4 regions of the Turicibacter faecis genome follow, and region 1 is predicted to be linked to each of the others. Evidence: a T-box and tRNA genes for the amino acid it is inferred to sense, from the RefSeq annotation. Region 1 holds a T-box; the other regions hold tRNA genes.

The links. The T-box of region 1 lies ahead of pheS (phenylalanine--tRNA ligase subunit alpha). A T-box ahead of a tRNA ligase gene usually reads a tRNA of that ligase, here a tRNA-Phe.
Region 2: it encodes a tRNA-Phe, which carries the amino acid that the T-box ahead of pheS (phenylalanine--tRNA ligase subunit alpha) is inferred to sense. The anticodon was not compared.
Region 3: it encodes a tRNA-Phe, which carries the amino acid that the T-box ahead of pheS (phenylalanine--tRNA ligase subunit alpha) is inferred to sense. The anticodon was not compared.
Region 4: it encodes a tRNA-Phe, which carries the amino acid that the T-box ahead of pheS (phenylalanine--tRNA ligase subunit alpha) is inferred to sense. The anticodon was not compared.

Annotation. Positions count from the first base shown of each region.
Region 1 covers NZ_AP028127.1:722,293-724,459, reverse strand. Annotated here, with positions in the region: gene pheT (phenylalanine--tRNA ligase subunit beta) at 1-185, opposite strand, end outside; gene pheS (phenylalanine--tRNA ligase subunit alpha) at 209-1,237, opposite strand; T-box leader at 1,282-1,489, opposite strand; gene AACH31_RS03450 (Nif3-like dinuclear metal center hexameric protein) at 1,563-2,167, opposite strand, start outside.
Region 2 covers NZ_AP028127.1:2,089,506-2,091,672, reverse strand. Annotated here, with positions in the region: tRNA gene AACH31_RS10220 (tRNA-Tyr) at 1-15, shown strand, start outside; tRNA gene AACH31_RS10215 (tRNA-Gln) at 24-98, shown strand; tRNA gene AACH31_RS10210 (tRNA-Lys) at 104-179, shown strand; tRNA gene AACH31_RS10205 (tRNA-Leu) at 214-302, shown strand; tRNA gene AACH31_RS10200 (tRNA-Arg) at 311-387, shown strand; tRNA gene AACH31_RS10195 (tRNA-Pro) at 395-471, shown strand; tRNA gene AACH31_RS10190 (tRNA-Ala) at 492-567, shown strand; tRNA gene AACH31_RS10185 (tRNA-Met) at 595-671, shown strand; tRNA gene AACH31_RS10180 (tRNA-Ile) at 683-759, shown strand; tRNA gene AACH31_RS10175 (tRNA-Ser) at 777-869, shown strand; tRNA gene AACH31_RS10170 (tRNA-Met) at 889-964, shown strand; tRNA gene AACH31_RS10165 (tRNA-Asp) at 968-1,043, shown strand; tRNA gene AACH31_RS10160 (tRNA-Phe) at 1,062-1,137, shown strand; tRNA gene AACH31_RS10155 (tRNA-Val) at 1,142-1,217, shown strand; tRNA gene AACH31_RS10150 (tRNA-Lys) at 1,223-1,298, shown strand; tRNA gene AACH31_RS10145 (tRNA-Leu) at 1,307-1,390, shown strand; gene AACH31_RS10140 (ISL3 family transposase) at 1,658-2,167, opposite strand, start outside.
Region 3 covers NZ_AP028127.1:1,648,735-1,650,901, reverse strand. Annotated here, with positions in the region: tRNA gene AACH31_RS07955 (tRNA-Asp) at 1-22, shown strand, start outside; tRNA gene AACH31_RS07950 (tRNA-Phe) at 34-109, shown strand; tRNA gene AACH31_RS07945 (tRNA-Gln) at 118-192, shown strand; tRNA gene AACH31_RS07940 (tRNA-Lys) at 198-273, shown strand; tRNA gene AACH31_RS07935 (tRNA-Leu) at 309-396, shown strand; rRNA gene rrf (5S ribosomal RNA) at 403-511, shown strand; tRNA gene AACH31_RS07925 (tRNA-Asn) at 522-598, shown strand; tRNA gene AACH31_RS07920 (tRNA-Met) at 651-727, shown strand; tRNA gene AACH31_RS07915 (tRNA-Ser) at 746-838, shown strand; tRNA gene AACH31_RS07910 (tRNA-Met) at 858-933, shown strand; tRNA gene AACH31_RS07905 (tRNA-Asp) at 937-1,012, shown strand; tRNA gene AACH31_RS07900 (tRNA-Phe) at 1,024-1,099, shown strand; tRNA gene AACH31_RS07895 (tRNA-Gln) at 1,108-1,182, shown strand; tRNA gene AACH31_RS07890 (tRNA-Lys) at 1,188-1,263, shown strand; tRNA gene AACH31_RS07885 (tRNA-Leu) at 1,299-1,387, shown strand; rRNA gene rrf (5S ribosomal RNA) at 1,395-1,503, shown strand; tRNA gene AACH31_RS07875 (tRNA-Asn) at 1,513-1,589, shown strand; tRNA gene AACH31_RS07870 (tRNA-Thr) at 1,596-1,671, shown strand; tRNA gene AACH31_RS07865 (tRNA-Trp) at 1,684-1,757, shown strand; tRNA gene AACH31_RS07860 (tRNA-His) at 1,760-1,835, shown strand; tRNA gene AACH31_RS07855 (tRNA-Gly) at 1,840-1,913, shown strand; gene AACH31_RS07850 (CoA-disulfide reductase) at 2,006-2,167, shown strand, end outside.
Region 4 covers NZ_AP028127.1:1,658,971-1,661,137, reverse strand. Annotated here, with positions in the region: gene AACH31_RS08230 (phosphatase PAP2 family protein) at 1-397, shown strand, start outside; tRNA gene AACH31_RS08225 (tRNA-Glu) at 571-647, shown strand; tRNA gene AACH31_RS08220 (tRNA-Pro) at 663-739, shown strand; tRNA gene AACH31_RS08215 (tRNA-Met) at 749-825, shown strand; tRNA gene AACH31_RS08210 (tRNA-Ser) at 844-936, shown strand; tRNA gene AACH31_RS08205 (tRNA-Met) at 956-1,031, shown strand; tRNA gene AACH31_RS08200 (tRNA-Asp) at 1,035-1,110, shown strand; tRNA gene AACH31_RS08195 (tRNA-Phe) at 1,122-1,197, shown strand; tRNA gene AACH31_RS08190 (tRNA-Asp) at 1,203-1,278, shown strand; tRNA gene AACH31_RS08185 (tRNA-Lys) at 1,297-1,372, shown strand; tRNA gene AACH31_RS08180 (tRNA-Leu) at 1,408-1,496, shown strand; tRNA gene AACH31_RS08175 (tRNA-Arg) at 1,505-1,581, shown strand; tRNA gene AACH31_RS08170 (tRNA-Glu) at 1,598-1,674, shown strand; tRNA gene AACH31_RS08165 (tRNA-Val) at 1,689-1,764, shown strand; tRNA gene AACH31_RS08160 (tRNA-Thr) at 1,771-1,846, shown strand; tRNA gene AACH31_RS08155 (tRNA-His) at 1,851-1,926, shown strand; tRNA gene AACH31_RS08150 (tRNA-Gly) at 1,931-2,004, shown strand; gene AACH31_RS08145 (DegT/DnrJ/EryC1/StrS family aminotransferase) at 2,138-2,167, shown strand, end outside.

The sequences.
Region 1 (2,167 bases):
AATTTATCCGCATTTGGATGTTGCACACGTTCCTCCACATAACCAATCACCACATTTGTAGCGGTTGATAGAACGTTCACCGATTCAACCTCTATTCCTGTACGCGTAATCTTCTCTGCTAACTCTTTTGGATTTATATCGCTTAAATCAACGTACTGGCTTAACCAATTCACTGAAACTAACATGTAAATAGCCTCCCACTTTTATCTTATTTAAATTGATTGATAAATCTTAAATCATTAATATAGAAATTTCGAATATCTTCAATGCCATACTTTAACATCGCAATACGTTCTGCCCCAATTCCGAAGGCAAATCCTTGATATTTCTTAGAATCAAATCCTGACATTTCTAACACATTTGGATGCACCATTCCAGCACCTAAGATTTCAATCCATCCTGTTCCCTTACAAATATTACATCCATGACCCGAACACTTAGAACATGTAACATCCACCTCAACCGATGGTTCCGTGAATGGGAAGAATGATGGGCGTAAACGAATTTCGCGATCCTCACCAAACATCTTGCGCGCTAATTCTAATAAAGTCCCCTTTAAGTCCGCCATTGTAATATCTGTATCAATCACTAATCCCTCGATTTGTGTAAATTGGTGTGAATGCGTCGCATCATCATCATCACGTCGATAGACTTTCCCAGGACAGATAATTTTAACAGGTCCTTTTCCTTTTGCCGCTTCTAATACACGTGCTTGAACAGGAGAAGTATGCGTACGTAATAACGACTCCTCTGTAATATAAAATGAATCTTGCATGTCACGTGCTGGATGCCCTTTAGGTAAGTTAAGTAATTCAAAGTTGTAATGATCCCACTCAACTTCTGGACCTTCTTCAACAGTATACCCCATTGAAATAAATAAAGATTCAACCTCATTTGTCACAGCTTGTAATGGATGAACAACTCCGATACGTGTTCGACGACCTGGAAGTGTCACATCAATTGTTTCACTCGCCAATTGCATCGCAATTGCTACCTCTTCAAGTTCTACTTTTTTACTTTCAATCGCTTGCGAAATAGCCGTTTTAACTTCATTTGAAACCTGACCAGCACTTTTGCGCTCTTCTGGGGCCATGTCTTTCATATTTTTCATGACTTCTTGAATGGGTCCCTTTTTCCCTAAATACTTGACGCGAAGATTATTTAATTCTTTTAAATCAGTTGTTTGTCCAACTTCCGCTAAAGCTTGAACTTGCAATTCTTTTAATCGATCTAGCATTTTTATTCCTCCATCTATATTCTTTTCAAATAAAAAAACGTCCTAAAAAGGACGTTTCACACGCGGTACCACCTTTATTGCTAAGATCAAAATCCTTAGCCACTTCAGTAACAATAACGGTTTAAACCGGATGGGATTAGCATCACTCCAAAGGTGAATTCAAGAGTTTACCTATAAAAGTGTTTGCAGTCTAGGACACTTTCTCCCTCAATAGTCAATTCCTCTTTACTATGCCTTTTTCAACGTTTTTTTATTTTTCTTAATCTCTATTATATCTTTTTCATCAAAAATGTACAAGAACTTATATCAATTAGGCCCTATTTCATTAGACAAACTGAAAGGGCTCCGTACTAATTTTTGAATCGATCGCTATCCCTGCTACCCATTCATTTAACAGATTGGCTACATGTTGCTTCATCATACATTCCGCATGGTGTCCGACGTCTAAGACATTTAACCCCATATCTTGTGCATCCTGAGCATCATGAAACCCAACATCTCCTGTAATAAATAAATCCACCTTACGTGCCTTAACAGGACCAAAATAGCTACTTCCGCTCCCACCGATGACAGCTACCGTTTTAATTTTTTTATTTAAATTTCCAACAAATCGAGCATTCAAAATATTTAATGCTTGTTTAACCTGTTTGATGTACGCTGCTGCTTCAAGTGGTTCTGAAATATTTCCAACACGTCCGAGTCCATATTGAGCTCCTGGCATCGTCACTTGCAGTGGGTAAACGTCGTATGCCATTTCCTCATAAGGATGGACCTCTTTTATTTTACTAATCACAGACTGAACTTCACTAGCTTGAACAACGCCTTCAATCTTAGACTCGTTCACATGCTCTAGTTGATTCACCTCACCTATAAAAGGATTGCTATTTGTTAATGGTTTAAAAGAACCTATTCCCTCAGAAACAAATGTAC
Region 2 (2,167 bases), 1.1 Mb from region 1:
CGTCCCCCACCACCACTTAAGAATGGGCTATAGCCAAGCGGTAAGGCAACGGACTTTGACTCCGTCATGCGCTGGTTCGAATCCAGCTAGCCCAGCCAATGATGTCCTGCTAGCTCAGTTGGTAGAGCATCTGACTTTTAATCAGAGGGTCAGAGGTTCGAGTCCTCTGCAGGACACCATTTTGAAAAAGGCGCGTGCCTGAAATAACGATATGCCTGGGTGGCGGAACTGGTAGACGCACAGGACTTAAAATCCTGCGGGTGGTGACACCCGTGCCGGTTCGATTCCGGCCCTAGGCACCAACTAAATAGCGCCCATAGCTCAATTGGATAGAGCGTTTGACTACGGATCAAAAGGTTAGGGGTTCGACTCCTCTTGGGCGCGCCATAAAAAACGGGAAGTGGCTCAGCTTGGTAGAGCACCTGGTTTGGGACCAGGGGGTCGCAGGTTCGAATCCTGTCTTCCCGACCATTAAAAAAGAAAAAGAGAATGGGGACTTAGCTCAGCTGGGAGAGCGCCTGCCTTGCACGCAGGAGGTCAGGGGTTCGATCCCCCTAGTCTCCACCAATTAAATAAGTATCATGTTAGTATCATGGCGGAGTAGCTCAACTGGCTAGAGCGTACGGTTCATACCCGTGAGGTTGGGGGTTCGAGTCCCTCCTCCGCTACCAAAAATAGGACCGGACCCTTAGCTCAGTTGGTTAGAGCTATCGGCTCATAACCGATCGGTCGTAGGTTCGAGTCCTACAGGGTCCACCACTTTTCATACATTATTCGGAGGAATACCCAAGTCCGGCTGAAGGGATCGGTCTTGAAAACCGACAGGGCGTGAAAGCGTCGCGGGGGTTCGAATCCCTCTTCCTCCGCCATATTAAAATAAATAAACATCGCGGGGTGGAGCAGTTGGTAGCTCGTCGGGCTCATAACCCGAAGGTCGCAGGTTCAAGTCCTGTCCCCGCAACCAAAAGGTCCAGTGGTGTAGCGGTTAACATGCCTGCCTGTCACGCAGGAGATCGCGGGTTCGATTCCCGTCTGGACCGCCATTTAAATAATAAATAAAAGGCTTGGTAGCTCAGTCGGTAGAGCAAAGGACTGAAAATCCTTGTGTCGGCGGTTCGATTCCGTCCCAAGCCACCATGATGGAGGATTAGCTCAGCTGGGAGAGCATCTGCCTTACAAGCAGAGGGTCGGCGGTTCGAGCCCGTCATCCTCCACCATAAAAGTCCTGCTAGCTCAGTTGGTAGAGCATCTGACTTTTAATCAGAGGGTCAGAGGTTCGAGTCCTCTGCAGGACACCATTCATAATGCGGGTGTGGCGGAATTGGCAGACGCGCTAGATTTAGGCTCTAGTACCTTTGGTGTGCAGGTTCAACTCCTGTCACCCGCACCATTATAGTAAAATAAGGTAATCTTTATTATAGTATTATCTTTTTTTATTTTAGAGAATAAATACCATTGCATATAAAAGAAACTGGTTATAAACCAGTTTTTTTTATATGCTTTTTTAGTATATATCATCATGGTTTAACTCTAGTAAATAGAAATCACAATCTATACTGTGAATAAAGGAGGCTGCCTTATATAAAAAAGGGTTCTTTGTCAAATAGTGTGGGTGAATAAAATCTATACATATAATCGGGAGGAATTAGGCTATTCTTTAGATGGTTTGATTCCTCTTCTTTTTTTGTTCAAAAGTGTATTTATGAATAATCAAAATTCTTGCTTTGAAATGGTAGAAACTACGGTATCCAAAAGCGATTCGCTTAATGACTTTGATATTGTTGTTAATTCCTTCGAGTACTCCATTGGTATAAGGAGTTTCAATTGTATTTTTGACATAGTCTTGATAATGAGTGAGTGTTTTTAAAGCTGTTTTCATTTCGTGTGAAAGCAGATCAGAGGGGTGTTGAATGGCATGATGAAATATTTCAAGGTTACGAAGTTTAATAGCCTGTTGGACAGTTTGGTAGAAATCATAAGTCTCCTTTAGTTCAGGGTCTAGGGCTAATAAAAAGTCAATAATTTCTTGTTGAGAGATCATCTTTTTGAAGCAGTTGGAATAGAAGTAATGAGTGGCATTAAGATCTTCTTGGGCTTTTAAGAGAAGTCGCCAATAATGTTTGAATTTATTATAAAACTCTTTATTTTGATTCATGAAACGAATGCG
Region 3 (2,167 bases), 930 kb from region 1:
TCGATTCCCGTCTGGACCGCCATTTAAATAAAAGGCTTGGTAGCTCAGTCGGTAGAGCAAAGGACTGAAAATCCTTGTGTCGGCGGTTCGATTCCGTCCCAAGCCACCATTTAAGAATGGGCTATAGCCAAGCGGTAAGGCAACGGACTTTGACTCCGTCATGCGCTGGTTCGAATCCAGCTAGCCCAGCCAATGATGTCCTGCTAGCTCAGTTGGTAGAGCATCTGACTTTTAATCAGAGGGTCAGAGGTTCGAGTCCTCTGCAGGACACCATTTTAAAAAAAGGCGCGTGCCTGAAATAATGAAATGCCTGGGTGGCGGAACTGGTAGACGCACAGGACTTAAAATCCTGCGGGTGGTGACACCCGTGCCGGTTCGATTCCGGCCTAGGCACCAAAAAGGTCCAGTAATGATAGCAAGAAGGTCACACCTGTTCCCATACCGAACACAGAAGTTAAGCTTCTTAGCGCCGATTGTAGTACGAAAGTGCGAGAGTAGGACGTTGCTGGGCAATAAAAAAAGCCTCAATAGCTCAGTTGGTTAGAGCACTTGACTGTTAATCAAGGGGTCCTAGGTTCGAGTCCTAGTTGGGGCGCCATAAAATATTATCTTTTAGAAAGATTATATTTGAAAAATTAATATAAAATGAAGGCGGAGTAGCTCAACTGGCTAGAGCGTACGGTTCATACCCGTGAGGTTGGGGGTTCGAGTCCCTCCTCCGCTACCAAAATAAATATGGAAAAATGGAGGAATACCCAAGTCCGGCTGAAGGGATCGGTCTTGAAAACCGACAGGGCGTGAAAGCGTCGCGGGGGTTCGAATCCCTCTTCCTCCGCCATATTAAAATAAATAAACATCGCGGGGTGGAGCAGTTGGTAGCTCGTCGGGCTCATAACCCGAAGGTCGCAGGTTCAAGTCCTGTCCCCGCAACCAAAAGGTCCAGTGGTGTAGCGGTTAACATGCCTGCCTGTCACGCAGGAGATCGCGGGTTCGATTCCCGTCTGGACCGCCATTTAAATAAAAGGCTTGGTAGCTCAGTCGGTAGAGCAAAGGACTGAAAATCCTTGTGTCGGCGGTTCGATTCCGTCCCAAGCCACCATTTAAGAATGGGCTATAGCCAAGCGGTAAGGCAACGGACTTTGACTCCGTCATGCGCTGGTTCGAATCCAGCTAGCCCAGCCAATGATGTCCTGCTAGCTCAGTTGGTAGAGCATCTGACTTTTAATCAGAGGGTCAGAGGTTCGAGTCCTCTGCAGGACACCATTTTGAAAAAAGGCGCGTGCCTGAAATGATGAAATGCCTGGGTGGCGGAACTGGTAGACGCACAGGACTTAAAATCCTGCGGGTGGTGACACCCGTGCCGGTTCGATTCCGGCCCTAGGCACCAAAAAAGGTCCAGTAATGATAGCAAGAAGGTCACACCTGTTCCCATACCGAACACAGAAGTTAAGCTTCTTAGCGCCGATGGTAGTACGAAAGTGCGAGAGTAGGACGTTGCTGGGCAACAAAAAAGCCTCAATAGCTCAGTTGGTTAGAGCACTTGACTGTTAATCAAGGGGTCCTAGGTTCGAGTCCTAGTTGGGGCGCCATAAAAAGCCGGAATAGCTCAATTGGTAGAGCAACTGACTTGTAATCAGTAGGTTGCGGGTTCAAGTCCTGCTTCCGGCACCATATTTAAATAATAGGGGTGTAGTTTAACGGTAGAACAGCGGTCTCCAAAACCGTTAGTGTGGGTTCGATTCCTGTCACCCCTGCCATGGCGATTGTGGCGAAGTGGTTAACGCATCGGATTGTGGCTCCGACATTCGTGGGTTCGATTCCCATCAGTCGCCCCAGTATGCGGGTGTAGTTTAATGGTAGAACTTCAGCCTTCCAAGCTGACTGTGAGAGTTCGATTCTCTTCACCCGCTCCAATATGATTTTAACATCCTTCGGGGTGTTTTTTTTATTAAAAATCATATATAATAGTTGAACTGCCAGTGATATTGATTCAGGGAGGTTTATTATGAAAGTGATTATAATCGGTGGTGTTGCTGCTGGGATGAGCGCGGCTGCAAAGTTAAAACGTGCGAATAAGGAAGCCGACGTTGTTGTGTATGAAAAATCTAAGCATGTTTCGTTTGGGGCTTGCGGATTACCTTATTTTGTTGGAAACTTTTTTGAGGAT
Region 4 (2,167 bases), 940 kb from region 1:
AATTTTGTTTGGTTTAACGATTAGTTACTGTACATACAGGTTGTTTTTAAGGTCTGAGGATAAAAGTAAACTCTATTTAGCTACGCTTGTTTTATTCCTTCCCTTTCTTTTAGTATTACCACATCATCCTGCTCATATGGTAGGTGAATATTTAGGGTTTATAGTCGGTGTAGCCTTTGAAAAAAAATATGTAAATTTCAAAGTTAAGGGACGAATTGCGATGCGGTTATTTCGTTTTATGATAGGAATCGTATCTTTATTTATTTTAAAATGGTGCCTCATAACCTTGCCCTTTAAAGGCATGGTTTATCAATTTTTATACGGAGGATTGCTAGCTTTTTATAGCTTTGCAGGTTATCCCTATCTATTTAGATGGCTAAATAAAGGTAAGCATTGATGACTTACCTTTATTTTTTTGAAAAAAATGCAAAAATTGTTTTGACAAACCCGTTAAAGGATGATATTATTAAGAAGTTCCAAAAAGCGACAAAGAACGAGAAAATAAAAAATAAAAAAACTTTTGACATAAGTTGTTGAATGTGTTAAGATAAGAAAGTCGTCTTGAGAGAAGGCCCGTTGGTGAAGCGGTTTAACACACATGCCTTTCACGCATGCATACACGGGTTCGAATCCCGTACGGGTCACCATTAAAAATAATAGATCGGGAAGTGGCTCAGCTTGGTAGAGCACCTGGTTTGGGACCAGGGGGTCGCAGGTTCGAATCCTGTCTTCCCGACCATAATAAAAAGGCGGAGTAGCTCAACTGGCTAGAGCGTACGGTTCATACCCGTGAGGTTGGGGGTTCGAGTCCCTCCTCCGCTACCAAAATAAATATGGAAAAATGGAGGAATACCCAAGTCCGGCTGAAGGGATCGGTCTTGAAAACCGACAGGGCGTGAAAGCGTCGCGGGGGTTCGAATCCCTCTTCCTCCGCCATATTAAAATAAATAAACATCGCGGGGTGGAGCAGTTGGTAGCTCGTCGGGCTCATAACCCGAAGGTCGCAGGTTCAAGTCCTGTCCCCGCAACCAAAAGGTCCAGTGGTGTAGCGGTTAACATGCCTGCCTGTCACGCAGGAGATCGCGGGTTCGATTCCCGTCTGGACCGCCATTTAAATAAAAGGCTTGGTAGCTCAGTCGGTAGAGCAAAGGACTGAAAATCCTTGTGTCGGCGGTTCGATTCCGTCCCAAGCCACCATATAAGGTCCAGTGGTGTAGCGGTTAACATGCCTGCCTGTCACGCAGGAGATCGCGGGTTCGATTCCCGTCTGGACCGCCATTTAAATAATAAATAAAAGTCCTGCTAGCTCAGTTGGTAGAGCATCTGACTTTTAATCAGAGGGTCAGAGGTTCGAGTCCTCTGCAGGACACCATTTTAAAAAAAGGTGCGTGCCTGAAATAATGAAATGCCTGGGTGGCGGAACTGGTAGACGCACAGGACTTAAAATCCTGCGGGTGGTGACACCCGTGCCGGTTCGATTCCGGCCCTAGGCACCAACTTAAAAGCGCCCATAGCTCAATTGGATAGAGCGTTTGACTACGGATCAAAAGGTTAGGGGTTCGACTCCTCTTGGGCGCGCCATAAAAAGTGTTAAAAAGGCCCGTTGGTGAAGCGGTTTAACACACATGCCTTTCACGCATGCATACACGGGTTCGAATCCCGTACGGGTCACCATTAAGAATAAAAGTGGAGGATTAGCTCAGCTGGGAGAGCATCTGCCTTACAAGCAGAGGGTCGGCGGTTCGAGCCCGTCATCCTCCACCATAAAGAGCCGGAATAGCTCAATTGGTAGAGCAACTGACTTGTAATCAGTAGGTTGCGGGTTCAAGTCCTGCTTCCGGCACCATATGGCGATTGTGGCGAAGTGGTTAACGCATCGGATTGTGGCTCCGACATTCGTGGGTTCGATTCCCATCAGTCGCCCCAGTATGCGGGTGTAGTTTAATGGTAGAACTTCAGCCTTCCAAGCTGACTGTGAGAGTTCGATTCTCTTCACCCGCTCCAATATGAATTTTAACATCCTTCGGGATGTTTTTTTTATTTTCATGTACGGGGTGGAAATCGAGGATGGTATAATATTTTTAGAACGCTAAGCAATAGGCGTCGTAGAATTATGGATGAAAGAGGGGGTAACTAAGTGAAGAAAGTTTGTTTGGCAGCTCCGCAT